2 regions of the Rhizobium sp. N621 genome follow, and region 1 is predicted to be linked to the other one. Evidence: riboswitches for the same ligand, from Rfam matches in the RefSeq annotation. Region 1 holds a riboswitch; the other holds the start of a gene.
The links. A riboswitch is a leader RNA that binds a small molecule or an ion and turns the genes downstream of it on or off. The one in region 1 is predicted to bind S-adenosylmethionine.
Positions count from the first base shown of each region.

Region 2: it holds a riboswitch for S-adenosylmethionine, as region 1 does, so the genes downstream of both, AMK00_RS02770 (O-succinylhomoserine sulfhydrylase) here and metA (homoserine O-acetyltransferase MetA) in region 1, are expected to answer to the same signal.

Region 1 covers NZ_CP013495.1:4,308,759-4,318,072, forward strand. Annotated here, with positions in the region: gene AMK00_RS20685 (ABC-F family ATP-binding cassette domain-containing protein) at 1-1,682, shown strand, start outside; gene AMK00_RS20690 (ABC transporter ATP-binding protein/permease) at 1,750-3,606, opposite strand; SAM riboswitch at 3,759-3,836, shown strand; gene metA (homoserine O-acetyltransferase MetA) at 3,886-4,809, shown strand; gene AMK00_RS20700 (aldose epimerase family protein) at 4,929-5,951, shown strand; gene AMK00_RS20705 (GntR family transcriptional regulator) at 6,185-6,961, shown strand; gene AMK00_RS20710 (SIS domain-containing protein) at 6,954-7,985, shown strand; gene nagA (N-acetylglucosamine-6-phosphate deacetylase) at 7,985-9,136, shown strand; gene AMK00_RS20720 (SIS domain-containing protein) at 9,155-9,314, shown strand, end outside.
Region 2 covers NZ_CP013495.1:560,974-570,287, reverse strand. Annotated here, with positions in the region: gene AMK00_RS02795 (efflux RND transporter permease subunit) at 1-2,117, opposite strand, end outside; gene AMK00_RS02790 (efflux RND transporter periplasmic adaptor subunit) at 2,114-3,232, opposite strand; gene AMK00_RS02785 (TetR/AcrR family transcriptional regulator) at 3,331-3,918, shown strand; tRNA gene AMK00_RS02780 (tRNA-Gly) at 3,942-4,015, opposite strand; gene AMK00_RS02775 (2'-deoxycytidine 5'-triphosphate deaminase) at 4,074-5,168, opposite strand; SAM riboswitch at 5,243-5,321, shown strand; gene AMK00_RS02770 (O-succinylhomoserine sulfhydrylase) at 5,364-6,548, shown strand; gene apaG (Co2+/Mg2+ efflux protein ApaG) at 6,772-7,164, shown strand; gene AMK00_RS02760 (Hsp33 family molecular chaperone) at 7,365-8,357, opposite strand; gene argF (ornithine carbamoyltransferase) at 8,447-9,314, opposite strand, start outside.

The sequences.
Region 1 (9,314 bases):
TGCTGAAGATTGCCGCCGGCCTGGTCGAGGCGCAGTCCGGCGAAGTCTTCCGTCATCCGTCATCGACGGTGCGCTATCTCGAACAGGCGCCGGATTTTGCCGGCTTCAGCACGGTCCAGGCCTATGCCGAGGCCGGGCTGGGACCGGGCGACGACCCCTATCGCGTCACCTATCTTCTGTCGCATCTCGGCCTGACCGGCGAGGAAGATCCGGGCACCCTTTCCGGCGGCGAATCGCGCCGGGCCGCCCTTGCCCGCGTGCTGGCACCGGAGCCCGACATTCTCCTGCTCGACGAGCCGACCAACCATCTGGACCTGCCGACGATCGAATGGCTGGAAGGCGAGCTGCAGAAGACCCGCAGCGCCCTTGTGCTGATCTCGCACGACCGGCGTTTCCTGGAGAAGGTTTCGACCGCGACCGTCTGGCTCGACCGCGGCGCCTCGCGCCGCCTCGACAGGGGATTCGCGCATTTCGAGGCCTGGCGCGACCAAGTGCTGGAGGCTGAGGAGCTGGAGCAGCACAAGCTCGGCAAGGCGATCGAGCGCGAGGAACACTGGCTGCGCTACGGCGTCACGGCCCGGCGCAAACGCAATATGCGCCGCCTCGGCGAGTTGCAGTCGATGCGTTCGCAATATCGCGGCCACAAGGGACCGCAAGGCACGGTGCAGGCGACGGTTTCGGACGCGCAGGAATCCGGCAAGCTGGTCATCGAGGCCGAGAAGATCACCAAGAGCTTCGGCGACCGGGCCATCGTCACACCATTCTCGATCCGCGTGCATCGCGGCGATTGCATCGGTCTCGTCGGGCCGAACGGCGCCGGCAAGACAACACTCCTGAAAATGCTGACCGGCCAGCTTTCGCCGGATAGCGGCACGGTAAAACTCGGCACCAACCTGGAGATCGCCACCCTCGACCAGAAGCGCGAGGACCTCGATCCCGAGGATACGCTTGCAAACTACCTGACCGACGGGCGCGGCGAAAACCTGCTCGTCAACGGCGAGCAGCGCCATGTCACCGGATACATGAAGGAATTCCTGTTCCAACCGGAACAGGCGCGCACGCCGATCAGGAGCCTCTCCGGCGGCGAGCGCGCCCGGCTGATGTTGGCGCGCATCCTCTCGCGCCCGGCAAACCTCCTGATTCTCGACGAACCCACAAACGATCTCGATATCGAGACGCTCGACCTCCTGCAGGAGATCGTCGCCGGCTTTCCCGGCACCGTCATCCTCGTCAGCCACGATCGTGACTTCCTCGACCGCACCGTAACTTCGACGATCGCGCCCGCCGTGCCGGATGCGCCCGACGGCCGATGGATCGAATATGCCGGCGGCTACACGGACATGTTGGCGCAGCGCAAGGGCGCACTCGAAGAGCGCAGGAAAGCCGAGAAGGCGGCAGAAAAACCGAAGACGCAGGAGACAACCGCTTCCGGCGCAGTCTCGAAGGGCAAGCTTTCCTTCAAACAGAAATTCGCGCTTGACAATCTGCCGAAGGAGATGGCCAAGACCGAGACCGAGATCGCCAAGCGCGAACTGGTCATGGCCGATCCCAGTCTCTTCACACGCGACCCCGCTGCCTTCAACCGGCTTGCAGGCGAGATGGAAAAGCTGCGTTCCAGCCTGACCAAGATGGAAGAGGAGTGGCTGGAGCTCGAAATACTGCGGGAAGAGCTGGAAGGCTGAGACTCTCGCACTCAACCGCTCGCCTCATCTGTGCGGGCAAAGATTCAGCCAGACGATTTGGGCAGCTCTAAAGCGCCGGCGCGGGCACGGCGGCTGCGCCGGCGCTGGCGCTGGCGCCGGTCTGGACGACCTGCTGCTGCGGCTCTTCGGATCTCGAAGGCAGAGCCTGCAGATGCAGCACCCGCGGCTGCAGCGCCTCCAGATAGGTTTCAGAGCGGCCGATATAGATCATGCCGGTTTCCGGCATCGAAGTCAGCACGCTGCACATCGTTTCCTGCCATTCCGGCTCCATGCCCTCGAGCACTTCGTCGAAGATGATCCATCGCGGGCGCACCAGCAGCAGGCGGGCGAAGCCGATCGCCTTCTGTTCATCGCCGTCGAGCAGCTTGTCCCAGCGGGCGCGGGTATCGAGCCTCGCGATCAGAGAGTGCAGGCCGGCCTTTTCAAGGGCCGCCTCGACGGCAGCCTGCTCGTAGGCATCGGGGCTTTCGGGGAAGGCCAGCGCCTCGCGCAGCGTGCCGCCCGGAATATAGGCGATCTGCGGAACGAACAGCATGTCGTCGATCGGCGGCAGACCCATCGTGCCGCTGCCGCACGGCCAGAGCCCGGCCAAGGCCTGAAACAGCAGCTTGCGGTTGACGCTATGATCGCCGTTGATCATGATTTTTTCGCCGGCCTTGATCACGATATCGGTTTCACGCAGGCGAAAACCGCCGCATTCCTCGATGTCTTCGCCGATCTTGGCATTGATCACCACATCCTTCAGCGTCAGCCTGTCGGCGGCGGTGTTTTCATAGGCGATGCTGCCTTTCACGCCAAAGTCCTCGTCCATGTCGAGCAGCGCCTGGCGGAAGTCGGTGACGCGCATCAGCGTGGCACGCCATTCGGCGATCGGGCCGAAATTGGCGACATACCAGCGCAAGGCGGTATTGACCTGGTTGAAGGCGCCGACCGACATCATCAGCTGGCCGAGGGTGAGGCCGCCGGAAAAATAAGCGGGTGCGGCAACGATGATCGGAATGACGATCACCAGCCAGCCGTAGCCGGCCGAAACCCAGGTGAGATTGGTATTGGCCATGGCGAGCCGCTTGACGACCCTCAGTACCGAGCTGATGTCGGTATTGATGCGCCGGCGCTCGTTCTCCTCACCGCGGGCGACGGTGATGGCCGGCATGTTCTCGTTGGCATGCATCAGCGTGAAACGCAGCTCGGCCTCCTTCGAGAACCGGTCGGCATTGAGCTTGACCAGCTTGCGGCCGACGACCTGGCTCAGCACTGAGGCGGAAGCGGCATAGAAAATCGCCGCCCAGACCATATAGCCCGGTATGGAGAAGCTGTGGCCGCTGATGCGAAAGATGAAGCCGCTCGACAGCTCCCAGAGCACGCCGATGAAGCTCACCAGAAGGATGGTCGACTGCAAGAGGCCGAGCACGAGTCCCGTCGTGCTTTCGGCGAGGTTACGGGAATCTTCGTGCAGGCGCTGGTCCGGATTGACGCCGATCAGGCCGCTCGAGGCGAGCCGCAGCGCCCGCTTGCGCTTCAGCCACTGGTCGACGAGATCACGCGACAGGCCCTCGCGCATATAGAGCGCCGTCATCTGGTTCAGCCAGGCCTGCAGCACGTTGAGCAGCAGCAGCGTGCCGGCAATCATTGCGAAGATTTCGAGCTGGTGGAAGAACTCGCCGAGATCGCGGCGCTCGAGCGAATCGTAGAAGGGGGCGTTCCACTCGTTGAGGATGACCTGGCCATAGGCCGTCGCCAGGATGACGAGGATCAGCACGGTCGCCAGAAACAGCACCTTGCCACGCACTTGCGAATTCCAGAATGCTGAGAACATCACCCCGAGGCGATATGTCAGGCTGAAATCATACCCTACTCTATCCTGCTTCCGGATGCCCGGCCTCCCTTCGATCTTATCTGCCATCACGCTTTTCCAACACCGCCCATACTGTCATTATTAACATGGTGGCGTTACCGGTCTATCAACAGATTCTATCAGTCATTAAAGTGTGATGATTCTTGACGTGCCGCCCCGCATGCATTCGGAGTTGATTCGCGGCTCAACTGGGACTAATTAAGGCACTCCGTGGTGATTTGGCCGGCCGGCTTGCAGCCACGTTAAAAAAGTCGCTAAAGGGCCGCGTGCGGACCGGTAGCGATTTTTTCGCCGCCGGTTTTTTATTTTTGATCGAGTTGACCGCAAATGCCCATCAAGATCCCCGATACGCTGCCCGCTTTCGAAACCCTGGTTCAGGAAGGTGTGCGGGTGATGACCGAGACGATGGCGATCCGTCAGGATATAAGACCGTTGCAGATCGGCCTGCTCAACCTGATGCCCAACAAGATCAAGACCGAACTGCAGATGGCCCGTCTCGTCGGCGCTTCGCCGCTGCAGGTGGAGTTGTCGCTCATCCGCATCGGCGGGCACAAGGCGAAGAACACCTCTGAAGATCACCTGCTCGCCTTCTATCAGACCTGGGAAGAGGTGAAACAGCGCAAATTCGACGGCTTCATCATCACCGGGGCGCCGATCGAGCTCCTGCCCTATGAGGACGTCACCTATTGGAAAGAGATGCAGGAAATTCTCGACTGGACGGAAACCAACGTCCATTCGACGATGAACGTCTGCTGGGGCGCGATGGCGGCGATCTATCATTTCCACGGCGTTCCGAAATACGAGCTGAAGGAAAAGGCCTTCGGCGTCTACCGCCACCGGAACCTGAAGCCTTCCTCCATCTATCTCAACGGCTTTTCCGATAATTTCGAGGTGCCGGTGTCGCGCTGGACGGAGGTGCGGCGCGCTGACATCGAGAAATCCGACAGCCTGGAAATCCTGATGGAATCGAGCGAGATGGGCGTCTGCCTCGTGCATGAGAAAAGGGGCCGGCGGCTCTACATGTTCAACCATGTCGAATATGATTCCACCTCGCTTTCCGACGAGTATTTCCGCGACGTCGATGCCGGCGTGCCGATCAAGATGCCGCACAATTACTTCCCGCATAATGATCCGACGCTTGCCCCGCAGAACCGCTGGCGCAGCCACGCGCATCTCTTGTTCGGCAACTGGATCAACGAGATTTACCAGACGACGCCCTATGACGTCGAAGAGATCGGCATGGATCTCTGAACGGCATTTCTTTCTGACCTGCCCGGTTGCGGTTTGGAACAAATGCGGGCAGGTTCCGGTCCGGAACCCTATAGCGCCGCGCGTCTTTATCGGACGCGCAAAGGAACGGACGGTCGATCATGTCGGATAAGTTGGAGCGGGAAGTTTTCGGGCAGACGAAGGCGGACGAAACCGTCTATCGCGTCGTCATCAAGGGCGGCGGGCTGACGGCCAGGATCATCACCTGGGGCGCCGTCATCCAGGATCTGCGCCTAGCAGGCCATGAGGCGCCGCTTCAACTCGGCTTCGAGGATTTCGACAGCTATCCCCTCTATTCGGCCTATTTCGGCGCGACGCCCGGCCGCTGCGCCAACCGCGTCGGCGGCGGCAGGTTCACGCTCGATGGCAAGGACTATCAGCTCGAGCCGAACGAAAACGGCGTCACACATCTGCATGGCGGCAGCGACAATATCGCCAAGCGCAACTGGACGATCGTCGAGCATGAGGCCGACCGCCTGGTGATGAAGATCGTCGATCCCGACGGCCGCGCCGGCTATCCCGGCAATTGCACCATCCAGGCGACGTTCCGGGTGCACGGCAACGGCGAACTGTCGATCACCTACGAATCAACAAGCGATCAGCCGACGCTCGCCAATGTCTGCCAGCACGCCTACTTCAATCTCGACGGCCGCGACGATGCGCTGGGCCACGACATCATGATCGCCGCCGATCACTATCTGCCGACCGACGAGAAGCAGGTGCCGACCGGCGAAATCCGGCCCGTTGCCGGCACCGAATTCGATTTCCGTGAGATGGCCCCGATGAAGCGTTTCGTCGGCAGCGAACAGGTGCTCTACGACCATAATTTCTGCCTGTCCCGCGAACGCACCGCCAAGCGGACTGTGGCACTCGCCCGCAGCCTCTATTCCGGCGTGTCGCTGGAAGTGCGCAGCACCGAGCCTGGCGTGCAGTTCTATGCCGGCTTCAAGCTCAATACAGGGGCTCCCGGCCTCGGCGGGCGCAAATACGGCCCGTTCGCCGGCTTCTGCCTGGAGACGCAGGTCTGGCCGGATGCGATCAACCACGAGGGCTTCCCGAATGCGGTCCTGCGTCCGGGCGAGGTGCTGCGCCAGGAAACGGATTATATCTTCACCAAGAGCTGAGCGTTCTAAAGCGCGTCGCGATCGTTCAGATTCGCTCCTCGCGCTTTAGGTTTTTGCTTTTACGCATGTCGCTATCGCAAACCGCCCCACACTTTTGCGCGCATGCTCTGAGACGCACGGCTGTCAAATTTGACCGCTATGAACCCTCTTCGGATTGCCGGAGAGGGTTTTTTCTTCTGCGTCCTGCGATTCAGGCTTGCCGATTGGTTCTATATAGGTTCTATTGTATGTCCATGGATAGAACCAGTCTAGTAGCTGAACTCAATAGACGCGGCCTGCGCGGCGAAGCGCTGGCTGGGCCGCTCTACAAGCGGCTGGCGCAAGCGCTGACCAGCCTCATTCAGGAGGGCTTGCTGAAAGCCGGCACGGCGCTGCCCGGCGAGCGCGACCTTGCCGAGGCTCTCAAGCTCGGCCGCGTCACCGTGCGCACCGCCTATCGCGACCTGATGGCGGCGGGCGCACTGGAATCGCGCCATGGAAGCGGTACTTTCGTATCCGGCAAGGTGGAGCGCATGGAACAGTCGCTCTGGCGGCTTTCCTCCTTCTCCGCCGACATGCGCTCGCGCGGGCGTCTGCCGGCCGCACGCATCTTGTCGCGGGAGGTCAACACGCCGTCGCCGGAGGAATCCTTCCTGCTGGGCCTCGGCGGCGACGAACCGGTGCTGAGGCTCGACCGGCTGCGCCTTGCCGATGGCCTGCCGCTGGCAATCGAGCGCGCCGTCGTGCCGGTCAAGTTTCTGGGGGAGAACGCCGGCGGCGAGGGATCGCTCTACGATGCGCTGGCGTCGAATGGCCATCGGCCGGTGCGTGCGCTGCAGCGGCTGACCGCCGTCACGCTCGATGCCTCCTATGCCGCGATGCTGAACGTCAAAACAGGCGCGCCGGCGCTTCTGATCGAACGTGTCTCGCGCCTGGAAGACCAGCGTGTCGTCGAATACACGCGCTCGCATTATCGCGGCGATGCCTATGATTTCGTTGCCGAATTGAGAATTGGAGATGACCATGAGTGAGAACCAGTCGCTGATGCTGGAGGAAGCCGGCCAATCACCCGAGGTGGTGGCCACGCTTCTCGAAAAGGAAAAGCCGGTCTTTGCCGAGATCGCCCGGCTGTTTTCGTCCGCCCGCCCGAGCGTTGTGACGACGGCGGCGCGAGGTTCCTCGGACCACGCCGCCACCTTCTTCAAATATCTGTTCGAGATCACCTGCGGCGTCCCGGTCGCCTCGGTCGGCCCGTCGATCGCTTCCGTCTATGGTGCTGCCCTCCACCTGAACGGCGGCGTGCATTTCACCGTTTCGCAGTCGGGCGCGAGCCCGGACATCGTCGCCCTGCAGGAGGCGGCGAAGAAGGGCGGCGCGACGACGATCGCCGTCGTCAATGTCACCGACAGCCCGCTTGCCAAACAGGCCGATATCGTCCTTGGCCTCAATGCCGGCGCGGAAAAGAGTGTGGCGGCGACGAAATCCTTCATCGCCTCCGTCGCCGCGCTGTCCGGCGTGACGGCTGCGATCGGCGGCGCGTCCGACCTGCAGGCAGCCCTGGAAAAACTGCCGGAGGCGCTTTCGGCGACCGCCGGGATCGACACGGCGGCGGCCGAGGAGGTGCTGTTCCATGCGACCTCGCTCTATACGGCCGGCCGCGGCCCGGCTTTCGCGATCGCGCTCGAAGCGGCGCTGAAGGCCAAGGAAACCTCCGGCCTGCATGCCGAGGCCTTTTCGCTGGCGGAACTGATGCATGGCCCGATGCGCCTGGTGCAGCCGGGTTTTCCGATCGTCGCCTTCGCACCCGACGATGCGGCTTTCGTCAATAACGGCCAGGCGCTGGAGCGCCTGCAGAAGCTCGGCGCCACCACCGTCGGCTTCTCCACGCAGCCGCTCTCCGGGATCAATCTTCGGGTGCCGACGACCGGCAACGGCCTCATCGATCCCCTGGTGTCGCTGCTCGTCTATTACCGGCTGATCGAGTCGGTGACGCGCCGCAAGGGCTTCGACCCCGACCGGCCGGCAAACCTGCTCAAGGTGACGGAGACGGTCTGATGGCCCGCAAGATCTTCGTTGGCGCCCGCATCTTCGATGGCGAGCGCTTCCATGACGACAGGGCGCTCATTGTCGCGGGCGGCCGCGTCGAGGCGATCGTCGCAGGAAACGACCTGCCGGGTGGCGAGACGGTCAAACTGGAAGGCGGCGTCCTGTCGGCCGGCTTCATCGATGCGCAGGTCAATGGCGGCGGCGGCCGAATGCTGAACGATGAGCCGTCGCCAACGTCGATGGATATCATTGCCGGCGGGCATCGGCCCTACGGCACGACGTCGCTGCTGCCGACCTTGATCACCGATACGTCGGAGGCAACCAACGCCGCCATCGAGGCGGCGAAGGAGGCTGTGAAGGAAAACCGCGGCGTTGCCGGCCTGCATCTCGAAGGCCCGCATCTGGCGCCGGCCCGCAAGGGCGCGCATCTGGCCGAATTGATGCGGCCGGTCGAGGACCGCGACGTCAAGGCCTTCATTCGGGCGCGTGAGGCGATCGGCACGCTGCTTGTCACTATTGCCGCCGAGCAGGTGACGGTTGCTCAGGTGTGCGAACTTGCGGAAGCGGGCGTCACCGTCAGCATCGGTCACTCCGATTGTTCTAGCGAGGCGGCGGAGGAACGTTTCGATGCCGGAGCGCGCGGCGTCACGCATCTCTTCAACGCCATGAGTCAGCTGGGGCACCGTGCGCCAGGCCTGGTCGGCGCCGCGATCGATCATCCCTCCACCTGGTGCGGCATCATCGCCGACGGTCATCACGTCGATCCGAAGGCCTTGCGCACGGCGCTGCGCGCCAAGCGCGGTGAAGGCAAACTGTTCTTTGTCACCGACGCGATGTCGCTCGTCGGTTCCGAGAAGGATTCGTTCACGCTGAACGGGCGCACCGTCCGGCGCGAAAGGGGCGGCTTCTGCTCGAAGCTGGTGCTGTCCGACGGCACGCTCGCCGGCTCCGACGTCGACATGATCTCGACGATCCGTTACGGCGTCACCTATCTCGACCTAACGCTCGCCGAGGCCTTGCGCATGGCGACCCTTTATCCCGCACGTTTCCTCCGGCTTGCCGATCGCGGCCATCTCTCGCCGGGCGCGCGCGCCGATCTCGTCCATCTCACCGACGCGCTGACTGTTACCGCCACCTGGCTTGCCGGCGAAGCGGCCTGACCCTCAAGGAGACGTAGGATGACTGATATCACCGATGCCTATTTCTCCAATCTGATCGGTCGGCTGGAGACGTTGAAGCAGGCGCTTGCCGAGGCGATGGCGCAGGCAGCGTCGGTGATCCTCGATGCAGCCCGCGGCGACAAGCGCGTTTATGTCTTCGGGACCGGCCATTCGCATA
Region 2 (9,314 bases), 680 kb from region 1:
GTGCGGTTGCCCCAATCACGGTTTGCCTGACGCACATCCGGCACGCTCTTCATGATTTCCAGGGCCTTTTCGGAGAGCCGGTACAATTGGTCGGTGTCAGGACCCATGATGCGGAATTCGACCGGAAACGGCGTATAGGGACCGAATACGAGCTGGGTGACGCGGACATAGGCTTCGGGAGCGAGCCCATCCGAGATGGCCGCGCGCAGGCGAAGCTTCAAAGCCTCGCGTGTGTGGGCGTCAGGGGTCAGTACGACGATCTTGGCGAAGGACGGGTCCGGCAGCTCAGGGGCCATGGCGAAGAAGAAGCGGGGAGCGCCCTGACCGGTATAGCTCGTCACGGTCTTTGCCTCCGGCTGCTGCTGCAGCCAGTCTTCGAGCTTCCCCACCGTTGCGGCCGTGGTTTCGATACTGGTCCCTTCAGGCATGCGGACTTCAACCAGAACCTCCGGACGATCCGACGTCGGGAAGAACTGCTGTTTCACCGCTCCCATGCCCACGACAGAGACCGCCATGACGATGCCGACCACCGCACAAGTGACGAACTTGTGACGCACGGTAAATTCGATCATCCCCCGCAGACGCCGGTAATTCGGCGTGTCGTAGATGGCGTGATGGCCACCTTCGACCGGTTTGATGGCGGGCAACATCTTGACGCCGAGATATGGGGTGAAGATCACCGCGACAATCCACGATACGATCAAGGCAAAGCCCACGACCCAGAAGATATTGCCGGCATATTCGCCGGCGGTCGAGCGGGCAAAGCCGACCGGCATCAGGCCGATGATCGTCACGAGCGTGCCTGATAGCATCGGGGCCGCGGTATGGCTCCAAGCATAGGCGGCCGCCTTGATGCGGTCCATCCCCTCTTCCATCTTCACCACCATCACCTCGATGGCGATAATTGCGTCGTCGACCAGAAGGCCGAGCGCGAGGATCAGCGCCCCAAGGGTGATGCGATCGAAGAACCGGCCGGTCTCCAGCATGATGAGGAAGACGACGGCAAGGGTCAGCGGAACGGCCAGAGCCACGACGATCCCGACGCGCCAACCAAGGCTGACGAGGCTGACGAACAAGACGACGCCGAGCGCCATGGCGAATTTCAGCATGAATTCGCCGACGGCTTCCTTGATATTGACGGCCTGGTCGCTGACCTTGGCGAGCGTCATGCCGAGCGGCAAGGTCTTGGCGATCGCGGCGGATCTTTCCTCCAGCGCCTTGCCGAGTTCCAGACCGTTCCAGCCCTGCTGCATCACCGCGCCGAGCATGATGGCGGGCTCGCCGTCATGGCGAATGAGATAGGTGGCCGGATCTTCATAGCCGCGCCGCACTTCGGCAAAATCCGATAGTTTCAATGTGCGTCCGGCCGCGACGATCGGCGTGTCTGATATCGCCTGAATGCTGTCATAGGCGCCATCGAAGCGAATGAAGACCTGCGGGCCGCGGGTGTCGATCGACCCCGCCGGCGTCACGGTGTTTCGCCGCTGCAAAGCGGCCGCGACGTCTTGCGCAGAAATGCCGAGCGTCGCCAGCTTGGCATAGGAAAATTCGACAAAGATCTGTTCGGGCCGCTCACCGAGGATGTTGATCTTCTTGACTCCAGGCACATGCAGAAGATCCTGGCGGATGACCTCGGCCTGGCGCACCAGCTCGCGCATCGGCATGCCCTTGGCCTTCAGTGCATAAAGCCCGAAGCTGACATCGGAATATTCGTCGTTGACGAAAGGACCGAAGACGCCCTGGGGCAGATTGCGGGCCTCGTCCCCAAGCTTCTTTCGGGCCTGATAGAATTCCTCTTCGACCGCCGTGGACGGCGTACTGTCCTTCAGCGTCACAGTCAGAAAGGCGTATCCCGGCCGGGTTGTCGTCTCGACACGATCGTACCAGGTGAGTTCCTGGAGGCGCTTCTCCAGCGGTTCGGCAACCAGGTCCTGCATCTCGCGCGCCGTCGCACCCGGCCACACGGTCGTCACGGTCAAGGTTTTGATGGTGAATGAGGGGTCCTCCGCGCGCCCAAGCTTGACGAAGGCATAGGCGCCTGCGGCGGCCAGCAGAATGATGAAGAACAGCGTAACGGCCCGTTCGCGGACGGCGAGCGCGGAGAGATTGAAGTTCATTGTTTTGCCGCCTCTGCCTGTTCTACCTTGGTGCGCACGCTGGCGCCGTCCTGCAGCAGATGGGCGCCGAGAGCGACGACCGGCTCGCCTGCTTTGACGCTGGAAACCACCGCGACCTCCTCGCCTATTTGTTCAATTTTCACCTGCCTGAAGTGGACGGTCGAAGATTTCTCATCGAAGACCCACACGCCGGTTCGGCTGCCGTCGTCCAAAACCGCGCCGACAGGCACCGCGGCCTGTGATTGGCCCCTGCTGTTGGAGATCCTGATCGTCACCGTCGCGCCCAGCGGGGCCGACGCTGCCGCGCCATCCAGAACCCAGCGTGCTTCATAGGTGCGGGTTTGAGGGTCGGCGGCGTCGGAGATCTGCCGCAACCGCGCCTTGTCCCGCCGGCCTTCGTTTCCGTAGATGCTGGCATCGGCTGTCTGACCGATCTCAGGCCGCAGGAATTCAGGAAGCCAGACCAATGCTTCACGCGGGCCGGCCTGTGCGAGCCGAACCACTGTTTGTCCGGCCGTCACCACCTGCCCCGGCTCTCCGAGCGTTTCGACAACCGTCCCATCGGTATCGGCAACGAGGATGGAATAGGCGGTCTCGTTCTCTGCGACCTTGGCGTCCGCTTCCGCCGCGGCAAGCTGCGCCGTCGCGGTGTCGAGGGCTGCCTTTGCCTGTTCATAGCGCTGTGGCGTCGCGGCCAATCCGTTTTTCACCAAGGCGGCATAACGCCGCTCGTCGGCTTGCGCCTGGATCAGCACTGCTTGGGCTGCCGCAACGGCGTTTCGTTTCGCGGTCAAAGCGAGACGCAGATCGGTCTCGTCGATGCGCATCAGCGGCTGACCGGCTTTGACCTGCACGCCAACGTCCACATAGCGCTGCATGATCTTGCCGGGCACACGGAAGCCGAGATTGCTCTGCACCCGGGCGGCAATGGTGCCCGTGAAGGTGCGTTCGGTGGCCTCCGGGTTTTTTGCCTCCACCAGCTTGACAAAGGGGGGTGCCGTGCGGGGATCGGCGGCTTTTGCACTGGCTTTGGAGGGCTCCTCGAAAAGCACGAAAGCGGTGGCGCCGGCAGCAGCCACAAGTGCGAAAGCGCCGAGTAATATTTTGCGATTCATCTCATTAACCCTTATTGACCGGCACGGCGGATCATTTAGATTGCGATCTAACTCTAAAATTGGTATAGATGTCAAATGAAATCTAATTGGAGGTCGCTATGAGAGTCAGTCGTGCCCAGGCCGAGGCCAACCGCGAAACGGTGATCAATGTCGCAAGCCGGCTCTTCCGGGAGCATGGTTTCGACGGCATCGGGCTGAAAGATCTGATGAAAGGTGCCGGCCTCACCCAAGGCGGATTCTACAAACAGTTCCGATCGAAAGACGATCTTGCGGCGCTGGCATCCGGGCGAGCGATGGAGAGTGCAATTCGCCGGTGGTCGAGGGTTGCCGCCGGAAGCGCCGATCCCTTCGGCGCGGTTGTCGGCATGTATCTCTCGACCGGGCACCAGGAAGAGAGAGGCGATGGTTGCCCCCTGGCCGCGCTCGGCTCCGACGCGGCGCGTCAGAGCGAGGAGGTACGCCTTCCATTCCAGAATGGCATCGAAGCTCACCTTCAGGTTCTCGACGAATTAATCCCGGCATCGGACGGCACAAAACCGTACGAGAAAGCCATGGTCGTGCTGTCCCTGATGGTCGGCGCCGTCACCATCTCTCGCATCATGACCGATCGGGAGATGTCGGAGCGACTGCTGGAAACCGCGGCCGATGCGGTCAAGCGCGTCGCGGGCGACACGGACGAAGATTGAGATTTCGGTTGCGGATGAGGACTTGGAGCGGGTGAAGGGAATCGAACCCTCGTATTCAGCTTGGGAAGCTGCTGCTCTACCATTGAGCTACACCCGCGATGCGCTGAGATTTCCAACAGATGGGGGCCGCTGTCAAGTCGGCTGAGCGCGGCCCGTCAGATGCGGAAGTGTTTCGAGAGTTTCAGGCCCTGGGCCTGGTAGTTGGATCCGAGGCCGGAGCCGTAGAGGCTGGCGGGCTTTTCCTGCATGTGTTCATAGACCAGGCGGCCGACGATCTGGCCGTCTTCGAGGATGAAGGGCACTTCATGGCTGCGCACTTCGAGCACGGCGCGGCTGCCGCGCCCGCCGGCCGGCGCATGGCCGAAGCCCGGATCGAAAAAGCCGGCATAGTGGACGCGGAACTCGCCGACCAGCGGATCGAAGGGGGTCATTTCGGCGGCATAATCCGGCGGCACATGCACAGCCTCACGCGAAACGAGGATATAGAACTCGTCGGGATCGAGGATCAACTCGTTGCGGCCGCGGCTATAGAGCGGCTCCCAGAAATCGAAAATATCGTGCTGGTCCTTCTCGTCGACATCGACGACGGCGGTGTGGTGTTTGCCGCGATAGCCGATCAGGCCGTCCTTATCACCGGTGAGATCGATCGACAGCGCGATGCCGCCGCCCGACACGTTCGGCTGCTTGCTGGCAACCAGCGTCTCGCTTTCATGCAGCTTCAGAAGTTCCGGCTCGCCGAGCACGGATTGGCCGACGCGGAAGCGTATCTGCGACAGGCGCGAGCCGCGGCGCACGACGATCGGGAAGGTCCGCGGGCTGATTTCGAGATAGAGCGGGCCGGAATAACCTGCCGGGATCTTGTCGAATTCCTGGGCGTAGTCGGTGATGACGCGGGTGAAGATATCGAGCCTGCCGGTCGAACTCTTCGGATTGGCCGAGGCCGACATGTCGGACGGCAGCGCCAAGCTCTCCATCAGCGGCACGATATAGACACAGCCGGTTTCGAGCACCGCGCCTTGGGACAGATCGATCACGTGCAGGCTCAGCCGATCGAGCTTGTCCGAGACCAGATGCGACGGCCCCGGCATGAAGGAAGCGCGCACACGAAAAGCCTTGCTTCCTAAGCGCAGGTCGAGACTTGCCGGCTGGATCTGATCGCGGTCGAGCTCCCGCTCGGAGTTCAGACGCCCCGTTTCGAACAGCGCCGCAATCGCGCGGTCCGCCAGAATTCCAGTTTCGCGAGCCATCATGCCCCATCCATCATTTTGCCGCCGACAAAACCAAATACGGGGAATTGACGCAAGCAGCTAACAGCAGTATTGCAGAATTATCCCGTGGTGATTTGGCCGGTCGGCTTGCAGCCACGTTAAACAAGTGGCTAAAAAGACCGGGTTGAAACCGGTCTGCTTTTGCGGCCGGTTTTTTTGTTATGTGAAGGTGATGGCATGAGCAAGACCTGGCGCCCGGCAACCCAACTCGTCCATGGCGGCACGCTGCGTTCGCAATATGGCGAAACGTCGGAGGCAATCTATCTCACCCAGGGTTTCGTCTATGACACGTCGGAAGCGGCCGAAGCCCGCTTCAAGGGCGAAACGGACGGCTTCATCTACGCCCGCTACGGCAGCCCCACCAATGACATGTTCGAAAAGCGCATGTGTGCATTGGAAGGCGCCGAAGATGCCCGTGCCACCGCCTCCGGCATGGCGGCCGTCGCCGCCGCCGTTCTCTGCCAGGTGAAGGCAGGCGACCATATCGTCGCCGCCCGCGCCCTGTTCGGCTCCTGCCGCTGGGTCGTGGAAACGCTGGCGCCGAAATACGGCGTCGAGTGCACGCTGGTCGACGGCCGGGATCTCGCCAACTGGGAAAAGGCGATCCGCCCGAATACCAAGGTGTTCTTCCTGGAAAGCCCGACCAACCCGACGCTCGAAGTGGTCGATATATCAGGCGTCGCCAAGCTCGCCAACCAGGTCGGCGCCAAGCTGATCGTCGACAATGTTTTTGCGACGCCGCTCTTCCAGAAGCCCTTGGAGCTCGGCGCTCATATCGTCGTCTATTCCGCCACCAAGCATATTGACGGCCAGGGCCGCTGCCTCGGCGGCGTGGTGCTCGCCGACAAGGCATGGATCGACGAGAACCTGCACGACTATTTCCGTCATACCGGCCCGGCCATGTCGCCGTTCAATGCCTGGACGCTTCTGAAGGGCATCGAGACACTGCCGCTGCGCGTGCGCCAGCAGACCGAGAATGCGGCGAAGATCGCCGATTTCCTGGCGGAGCAAGGCAAGGTCGCCAAGGTGATCTATCCCGGCCGCAAGGATCACCCGCAGGCCGAAATCATCGCCAAGCAGATGACCGGCGGCTCGACGCTCGTCTGCTTCGAGCTGAAGGGCGGCAAGGAGGCGGCCTTCGCGCTGCAGAACGCGCTTGAGATCATCAAGATTTCCAACAACCTCGGCGACAGCAAGAGCCTGATCACCCATCCGGCAACGACCACGCACAAGAACCTGACGGAAGAGGCGCGGGCCGAACTCGGCATTTCTCCGGGCACGGTGCGGCTTTCGGCCGGCATAGAGGACACGGACGACCTGATCGAGGATTTCGCGCGGGCGCTTACCAAGATCTCGGCCTGATCGACTGGAATAGCGGCCGGACTTCGTCCGGAGCCGGCCGCCGATCCGCGGGAACAAGTCCACCCGCGCCGGCGTTGCGAAGTAAAATTAACGCTGACAGTTAGGCTTAACGACCGAAAACCCTTCGATCATCACCATTTGACCGCTGATCAACGTTCCGTTTCTTGACGGACAGGGCCTCTTTATAAGATACGGGTAACATATCTTGACTATGGTGCAAGGCATGTATCGCGCCCTCACAAGAGATATCGAAGTCGTGGTCGAACCGTTCTATCTGGAGGAGCAATCCGATCCGGAGGACGATCGCTATGTCTGGGGTTACCGGATTGTCATCAGCAACAATTCCGGCGTCGCCGTTCGCCTCGTCAACCGCTACTGGAACATCACCGATCAGAACGGACAGGTGGACGAGGTGACCGGCCCCGGCGTCGTCGGCGAACAGCCGCGGCTCAGCCCCGGCGACACCTACGAATATTCCTCCGGCTGCCCGCTCGACACGCCCTCAGGCCTGATGTTCGGCCACTATCAGATGGAAACGGATGAAGGCGAGCTGTTCGACGTCGACATCCCCGCCTTCTCGCTGGATTCGCCGGGGCTGTTGCGCGTGCTGAATTGAGGGGCAAGTTCCCACTCAGGAGATTGCCGAGATCTGAAAAAGTCCCCTCGCCACAAGGGGGAGGGGCTAACGCAATGCGCCAACTGCAGCAGACATCTGCTTCTCTGCGGAGACGGTGAAATGGAAAACAGTGGGGGCGGCATCCAAGCCCCTCCCCCTTGTGGGGAGGGGTTGGGAGGGGTTTTTGGCGCCGCCGAGAATTATTCCGCCGGCTGAAGCTCGGTCGCTTCGAAGCGGTAGGTGGTCGAGCAGAATTCGCAGGTGACGGATATCTCGCCGTTTTCCTGGCTGGCCTCGATCTCCTCGGCGGTGAAACCCTTCAGCACGTTGCCGATCTTTTCCCGCGAACAGCTGCAGCGGTCGAAGACGGCGCGGGGCTCGAAGACGCGCACGCCGCGCTCGTGGAACAGGCGGAACAACAGCCGTTCGGTGCCGACCTGCGGATCGGTCAGCTCGTCGGCGTCGATGGTCTCGACCAGCGAGCGGGCTTCGGTCCAGGCATCGTCCTCACCATGCGGGCGGTCGCCGGTGTCGCCGTCGCCGCCGTGGAGATCGGGCTGGCGCATGCGCTCCGGCGCCTCCGGCAGGAACTGGGCGACGAGGCCGCCTGCCCGCCAGCGGTGGCGCGGCTTGCCGGCGTCGTCACGGTCGAAGAGTTCGGCCGCAGCCAGGCGCACACGCGTCGGAATCTGCTCCGACTGGCGGAAATAGACGCCGGCGATCTCCTCGAGCGAGGTGCCGTCGAGCGCAACAATGCCTTGATAGGGCTGAGCGAACTTGCCCTGATCGATGGTGAAGGCGAGCACGCCCTTGCCGAGCAGTTGCTCCGGCTCGGTCTCGCCCGATGCAATGGCCTGGTCGAGCAGCGCCCGATCGAAACGGGCATAGGCGCGCACGTTCTCAGGCGTCGAGAAATCGGCGACGAGCAGATCGACCGGGCCGTCGCCCTTGGTCTGCACGGTGAACTTGCCGTCGAACTTCAGCGAGGTGCCGAGCAGCACCGTCAGCACCACGACCTCGGCAAGCAGCCGGGCGACGGGCGCGGGATAATGATGACGCTCGAGGATGGCATCGAGCATGGGGCCGAGCTGGACGGCGCGGCCGCGCACATCCAGACCCTCCACCTGAAAGGGGACGACATGATCATCGCCGGCGAAATCGAACTGGCCGAGGGCGGCTGCAGCTTCTGCCATGGCTTTCACTCCTAGTTTTCAAGCAAAGGGTCAGCGTGCCCTTCGCTCGCGCGGTCGCGCGCTTTTCACGCGCGACATCCGATTATGGTTCAGATCGCGCCCAGGCACCAAGCAAGAATCGACTTCTGCGCGTGAAGGCGGTTTTCCGCCTCATCGAAGACCACGGATTGCGGACCGTCGATCACCTCGTCCGTCACTTCCTCACCGCGATGAGCAGGCAGGCAATGCATGAACAATGCATCGCTGCCGGCCTTGGCCATCAAGGCCGCATTGACCTGATAAGGCTGGAAGACGTTATGACCCCGGGCCCGATGTTCCTGATTCATGGAGACCCAGGTATCGGTCACCACGCAATCGACGCCTTCGACCGCACGGTCGGCATCATGGCAGAGCATGATTTCGGCGCCCTCATTGCGGGCCCAGTTCAGATAGTGATCCTTAGGCTCCGAACCAAGGGGTACGGCCATGTTCATGCGGTAGCCGAAACGCGCGGCGCCTTCGACCAGCGAATGCAACACATTGTTGCCGTCGCCGGTCCAGGCGATGGTCTTGCCTTTGATCGGGCCGCGATGCTCCTCGAAGGTCATGATATCGGCCATGATCTGGCAGGGATGGGTATCGTCCGTCAGGGCGTTGATCACAGGCACGGTCGCATGTTCGGCAAGCTCCAGCAGGCGCGAATGCTCGGTGGTGCGGATCATGATCGCGTCGACGTAACGCGACAGAACCTTGGCGGTGTCGCCGATCGTCTCGGCGCGGCCGAGCTGCATTTCGGTACCCGACAGGAACAGGGTTTCGCCGCCGAGCTGGCGCATGCCGACGTCGAAAGAGACGCGGGTACGCGTCGACGGCTTCTCGAAGATCATCGCCAGCATCTTGCCGGCGAGCGGCTTGTCGCCCTGGCCGGCCTTGAAGGCCTGCTTGCGGGCGAGCGCGTCGTTCATGATGGTTCTGAGG